One region of the Metabacillus sp. YM-086 genome, then DNA from elsewhere that is predicted to be linked to it. Evidence: riboswitches for the same ligand, from Rfam matches in the RefSeq annotation. Region 1 holds a riboswitch; each other region holds the start of a gene.

Evidence for each region. A riboswitch is a leader RNA that binds a small molecule or an ion and turns the genes downstream of it on or off. The one in region 1 is predicted to bind cyclic di-GMP.
Region 2: linked by a shared signal. The riboswitch ahead of ACEWK1_RS06790 (nuclease-related domain-containing protein) and the one ahead of ACEWK1_RS17820 (EAL domain-containing protein) in region 1 are both predicted to bind cyclic di-GMP.
Region 3: linked by a shared signal. The riboswitch ahead of ACEWK1_RS06500 (hypothetical protein) and the one ahead of ACEWK1_RS17820 (EAL domain-containing protein) in region 1 are both predicted to bind cyclic di-GMP.

Annotation. Positions count from the first base shown of each region.
Region 1 covers NZ_JBLUOI010000045.1:30,037-32,308, forward strand. The annotation lists gene ACEWK1_RS17815 (hypothetical protein) at 1-786, opposite strand, end outside; cyclic di-GMP riboswitch class I at 974-1,057, shown strand; gene ACEWK1_RS17820 (EAL domain-containing protein) at 1,126-2,272, shown strand, end outside.
Region 2 covers NZ_JBLUOI010000010.1:84,925-87,196, forward strand. The annotation lists gene ACEWK1_RS06785 (hypothetical protein) at 1-39, opposite strand, end outside; gene ACEWK1_RS06790 (nuclease-related domain-containing protein) at 55-759, opposite strand; cyclic di-GMP riboswitch class I at 838-930, opposite strand; gene ACEWK1_RS06795 (hypothetical protein) at 1,136-1,360, opposite strand; partial or broken gene ACEWK1_RS06800 (PIN domain-containing protein) at 1,353-1,688, opposite strand; gene ACEWK1_RS06805 (hypothetical protein) at 1,704-2,272, opposite strand, start outside.
Region 3 covers NZ_JBLUOI010000010.1:17,514-19,785, forward strand. The annotation lists gene ACEWK1_RS06500 (hypothetical protein) at 1-1,147, opposite strand, end outside; cyclic di-GMP riboswitch class I at 1,228-1,313, opposite strand; gene ACEWK1_RS06505 (5'-nucleotidase C-terminal domain-containing protein) at 1,445-2,272, opposite strand, start outside.

The sequences.
Region 1 (2,272 bases):
AACCACCTCAACAGAAATGACTCTTGGTCCATCAAAGGTATTCATGTCAGCCAATTCCATTTCTAGGATGTGAAGATTACTCGCAATGTTTAAGTAAATAGATTCCTGTTCGATTTTTTCTAGAAAGCGATCAATCAAAATAAATCGATCTAGAACATAATCAACATTCACTTCATTTTTAGCCAATTCTTGTTTTGCCCGTTCCAGTTCAATAAAGGCAGATACAGGATAAATAATTCTGTTTTGCTCTAATCTTGCTGGATTTACAAACTTTTCACGAAAGGCATCACGATTTGGCTTTCCATACACTCGTGAAACAACTCGGTCTAGCTTTTTGATTTCTGCAGAGAGATTGTTATAAAGAATAACTGTCTCATGATTCATGACAAGAGAATCATTGCGTTTTTTAAGCTCTAATCTTTTTGCCTCTACAGATCGTCCAACTTTTAAAGCATCAATATAAGTGGCTGCTTTATCAATTTGTTGTTTCACATTACTAGTTAATCTAGCTTCTAATTGAGTTTTAGCTGTGCTTTTCTTTAAGGAAGAAACAATAGTGACTGCTTTTTGATAATAAGTTTTCGTATCATTATAAAGCTTCATATCTATGTCTCTAATACCATTGTTTCTTTCCACAGACATTTGCCATTTTAATGATCCACCATAGCTTTCTGCTTTCTTCACAGCAAGTTGTGCTTCATTTAACGTTGCTGCACTTGCATTAATAGGGTAAAACGCTACAAATAGGAGAAACATGAAACCAATTGCGCTTCTAAATACCTTCACTCTGTGTTCACCTCGAAATAATAGTTGTAAAAGAAGTATAGTCATTTTTGAAAGCCCTGTCTTTATGAAATTGGAACCATTTCCATGCATGTTCGACATAACGTTCCACAAAACGATTCTCATAGTTAAAAAGGACTATTTTTTACAAGGTAAACATGATAAAATAAATGAAATAATTAAAAAAAATTCACTGAAAAGGCAAAATCATTGAAAAATGATGACGCAAAGCTACAGACCTACGGGGGAGACCTATGGTGGCTGAGTTACCAAAGGAATAACGATTTAGGGTTATTTCCATTTGGGAATAACCTTTTATTTTTGATTAAGTGGGGGATTGCTATGCTAAAGATTGGTCGATTACCTACAACCACACTTTTTGTATTCGCTTTCGTTTTTTTCGCCTGGAAGATCTTTATACATGATCCTTTACTAGAATCTTTAGGACTTACTTTCGTTCAAATCATTGTTGGAATTCTTAGCTTGATTTGGCTCATAAAAGCTTATAAAAGTATGAGTAAGAAAAGTAAATACTTTTGGCTTTTATTAGGAATCGGTGTCATTCTGACAATACTATCAAATACTTTATGGTTTAAGCACCAATTGTTTGAAAGTACAACCTTGTTTCCTGATAACTCTTATTTCATTTGGCTTTTAGCTTATATGTTCTATTTATCGGCCTTGATTTATAAAGTAAGAGAAATTAGTCTTATTGCATCAACTAGCTCCTACATATTTAATATCGTTGTTTTTATGATATCAGCTACAGCCGTTAGTGCACATTATTTAATAAGACCGAATATCTTAAAATCGGAATCTTTTATCATGATTATCACAAATATTGCCTATCCTATTATAAGTTTAAGTATATTATTTGTTATAACGATTCTTTACTATTTAATTCAACAAGTTAAACAAGAAGAGAATGTTTTTTTATATCTTATTATTGGGTTCTTTTTGCAAGTAATAGCTGATTCTTATTACGCATATCAAGCGACGATGGAAACGTATCAGCCTGGAGGTTTGTCGGATTTTCTATGGATGGTGTCAATCTTTTTGATAGGAATTGGAGGCTATTACGCTAAGAATAATAGTGCCGAAACAAGATTGCACATTATGAATCCATTCGATACTAGAGAAAGAATTTTTCCATACTTTAGTGTAATCGTTCTGATTGTTTTAGTTACACATAGTTATGAATGGAAACTAAATCTTCTTAGTTTAGGTTTGGTCATTGTTATGAACTTGATTATAGCTCGCCAACTTAGGGTTTTAACTAAAAATAAAAAGCTTGTGGAAGAGTATAAATTTTTGGCCTATCATGATCCATTAACTGGTTTAAATAATCGAGCTAGCTTTCAAGAGGATTTAAGTGAAAGATTGAATCATGCTACTAATAAAAGCATGGCTGTCTTATTATTAGACCTTGATCGATTTAAAGTAATAAATGATACACTTGGACATTATCGCGGAGATCACGTTTTGATAA
Region 2 (2,272 bases), on a different contig from region 1:
TGCAATAAATAAGCTACCTAATACTAGTTTCATTTTCATATCAATTCCTCCATATTAGCTCACAAGTTTTTTCACTGTTTCTAATTCAGCTTCTTTTATGTTGTATCTTGGTTTGTAGTTCGTTAGGAATTCATGTAGGTCATATGATGAAGTAAAAACTGGTGTTTTCTTTGTTTCTACATATACCTCTACTTGAGGGTTTGAGAAGAATACACTTCCTTCTACCCAAACTTTAATACCATTTTTTGATAAATGCTTTGATAAGATATGAACCTGACGTCTTACCTGTTTTACTGGATTTCTCATTTCCTTTGAGTACTCTCCGCCTTTGCGCCCTACCTTATGTTGAGTCCATGATCTGTCTTCTTCATTACCTGCAATGGTTCCATTATGATTTTTCACTTCAACAACAAAAACTCCATTTTTCCCAATAATGACATGATCAAGCTCAGCCCTTCCTTCCTCAGTAGAAAGCTGAACAGAACTATAGACCTCATAGCCTTCCGGGAGATTGGCCAGGATTTCTGTTGTACGCTCTTCTCCACTTATTCCAGCACGCAATGTTGAATATTTCCTCCAAAAGTAGGCACCAATCCAACCCGGTACAATAGGTAATAGATGAAAAATACCATTAAAGTGAAAGCCTTGGAAAAATGCAATGAAGTAAGCTATTGGTGGAATCCAAAACAGGATACCTAGGGTTAAATATGTGTTTGCCTTCTTTGATAAAGCATTGCTGCCTTTATGTATCGTTGCCATCTCTTCACTTCTCCTTTTTAAAATAAAAAAGACTACTAGACATATTTCGGCCAGTAGTCGTAACAATACAGTTCGTGTATCGGTAGCCCGACGATCATCATTCTAATTTAATAGAATATTAGACTCGTGGCTTTGCGTCCTACCCTTTCGGAAAGTTTGCCAAAAATAAAGCTATTCAATTATCGTCATTGAACCATTACTATTTTCATAATGAAAGTTATTTTATAGTTATTTAGTCATGTTGATTATAAGGTCTTTTTTAGTGTTTTTCCAGATAAATATCATTTTTTCCAAAAAAAGTTTTTACTATTATTTGACTGATAGCTTCTGACGTAAGAGCTCCTTTTCACTTGAAAGACTACTTCTACACCTATTCCTATATTTTTTTCATCCCTTTTAAAAGCCTAAATGTTATTTCACTATAAAATAATAATGAGATGGCAATTGTTGCACCAACAAAACAAAAGTAAACATCCATATGAATTGCCACGTACCCTAGTTCCAGAAATGACGCCATGTTTATGACGCTTAATAGAAATAACATGAAAGAAAATACGTACATTCCCATCGCACTTACACGTTCCATTTTTCTACTATGCAATTAACTCACTCCAATTTGATGAATATTGTGGTATTTTTATTTCCATTACCTTTAGTCCTGCTAATCTTGATGACGTTACGAAGTTTGTATCATCTGAAGCTACAATGATAGAAGAATTGCCATGTTCCATTTCATACGCATAATGCTCGATAATGCGATCATCATTTTCTTTTTTTGTCAGCTTAATCGTGAGACCCTTTTTAAATTGAATGATCTGTTCCTCAGTCATCGTAATTTCTCTTGCATTCCCTATGCTAACCATATAATCGAACAAATCACTTGCTCTTGCAGCAGCTGCCCTAATATTTCGGTCTTCATTTTTCTTTAATCCGTTCCATTCATCTCAAACAATAGGGCTTATGACTACTTTGTATTTTTTGATGATGTCACATAAATCATTGTTTAATTTCATAAATACATTTGAATCGATCGCAATTTCATAGTCATTTTCTTTACATCTGTCTAACTCTTTCAAAATAATTGTGTTTAATATGAGAGAATTGGCCAGCCGTCTTTTAGGTTTTAATGTTTTTTCTAAGCCTTCTAATTCTTTATTGTGAATATACAAGTCCGTTGTGACTGCTTTTTTCTTCCATATGAATTCTTTCTTCATTTCTTGTAATTCCTTTTCTTTAACTTCATTTAATGCTATTAACTGATCTTTCTTCGTTACGACCTTTTCTACTTCTCTTCTGAAGTATTCTTCCTTACTTGCTAGTTTTGTTAGTGCTTGATTTCGAAGGTGAATGGATAAAAGTGCTGTAACAAGGAGACTGTAAAACACGAAATGAAATGATGGAATAATTTCTAATGTTTCAGGTTGAAGTGATAAAACTCCAGCAGCAAATAATATTGTATGAAACCCAGCATCTATTTTCACTCTATATTCAGCTTCATAATCATTGTAAATAT
Region 3 (2,272 bases), on a different contig from region 1:
GTAACTCGTCATATAACTTATAAATCTCTTGATAAAACGCTTCACTTTCATAGTAATCTCCACCTTCTGTTGCCGTTTCTTGCTCTTTTTTTGGCTCAGTGTAGAAAACGGATTGTGAATGTAAAACATAATCACCATCTACTAGTTGAAAAGAAAGAAGCTCTTCTGAGGTTGGACTATAAATATCTGCGATAACTGGTGAAATGTCCATTCCATCAACACTTCTCTCATCAGCTCCAATTCCTAGATCTTCTACTTGCTTAATAAAAATTTGATCATTGTATATGGCAAAACTTACGCATTCAGGAGAGATAGCTTGCACCTTATTAGTGCCGTCGATATTGCTTTTGAAAAGTCGATTATTTTCTATAAAATATAGCTCATTACGATAAATTTGCATATCTCCAAGTGCATTTGCTTCAAATACTTTGCTCATCTGTCCTTCTTTCAGGTCAAGCTTATGTAAAGCATCTACTGTGAAGGAGTCCTTCATATAATTTGTTGTAAAATAAAGAGTTTCGTTTGCGATATTAAGATCACCTATTAAAATCTCAGATGGTGAGTCAAATAGCACCTTTACATCACTACCGTCTGTTTTCATACTAAAAAGTAACTCCTTTGTTGCATTACCAGGAAAAGATTCTAAACTGATAAAGTAGATCGTATCTTGGTAAAGAATAAAATTTGTGATGTTATGTTCTTGTTCATCACTAAAAACAATTTCTGCTCGTTCTTTTCCATCTTTTTTCGCCTTCCAAAGGGTAGAGCCCTTTAAGTAATAAACCCAATCTCCATCACTTGTGACTGACCAAATTTTGTCATATTCTTCTGTTACTTCATCCACAAAGTACTTCTTATTTCTATCTTGTTTGTTTTCTGTAAACAGATGATTTCCATTTGTATATAGTAACCAGTTTTCATTTTCATAGCTTAATTTAGCAGGTAAGATCGTGTCGCCGGTATATAAAGCAGCTTCTGGGGTATCCTCGTTTTCTTCTACATCTTCTTCTGTTCCTGTTTGTTGTAATGTTACAGCTTCTTCATTGGTTGTAACGCTTTCCTTTTTCATCACTTCTTCTTTTTTGTTAGAGCATGCACTTAACATCAATATACATATAAGACCAATTACTACTAACTTACTCTTCATGCTGTTTCCTCCTGAAATATGGTGTTTTCTAAAAAAAATAAAAAAGTTGACCACAAAAAACGGGCCAACTTTACTTATAAATTGGTAACCCAGCCGTCATTGCAATGCATGCTTTAGACCTGTGGCTTTGCGTCCCTGCTTTTCAACAGGTTTGCCTTTGTCTCTATTATTCTATTTTTCCACTATAATCTTATTTTACTATGAAAACATTAGATCTTCATCACTATTAAGATGCCAATTTTAACCAAAACCTAAAAAAGAAACAAGCCTATTTAACTCAGGCTTGTTTCTTTTGCATTATTCCGCTACATCCACAATACGACCTTCAATCACCGGTTCAACCGTCACAAGATTCGCCACATAATCTCTTAAGTTTTCCCAATCAGATAAACCTAAGTCTGTTACACGTCCTGCAGCGTATGCATCAGCGAATACTGTATAGCCGTCTCCACCTTTTGCTGTGAAGGCATTAGTTGCGATAGAGTATTCTTTTGCTGGGTCAAGTTGAACAAAGTTACCTTCTGTTTCTTCTACTTCAACTGATACGATTCGCTCACCTACTGGCTTGCTGCTGTCATAAGTGAATTTCATACCCGATATGTGTAAGAATCCACCACTTTCGTTTGGTGCTTGACTTACGCTGTGTTCAAGGGCAGTTAAGATTTCCGCTCCAGTTAGGTTCATTGTTGCTAGTGTATTTCCGAATGGTAACACTGTTAACACATCACCTAACGTAATTTCACCTGTATCGATAGAGGCACGAATTCCACCACTATTTTGCATAGCAATGACTGTATTTGGCTTAAATTGTTTCGCTTTCGCTAACATACCATCTGTAATTAAGTTTCCTAATTCCGTTTCGCTGTTACGTACACTTGGAGCTGTTGGATTTTCAGCTGTTGTACGTGGATTTGCTAGTTCTTTTGCTGCTGTTGCACCAGTTGAAGTGTCTCTTATAGTAGCAATTTGATCTGAGTACTTTTTCAACAATACAGCTGCATCCGCGTTTTCTTCTTTATCTGCTACTTTAATTAACTGAGCTGCTTCATTCGTAATAATGCCTTCATTATTAAACTCAACATCTACCGTACCTAGATATTCACTGTATTGGTCAGCTTGCACAAT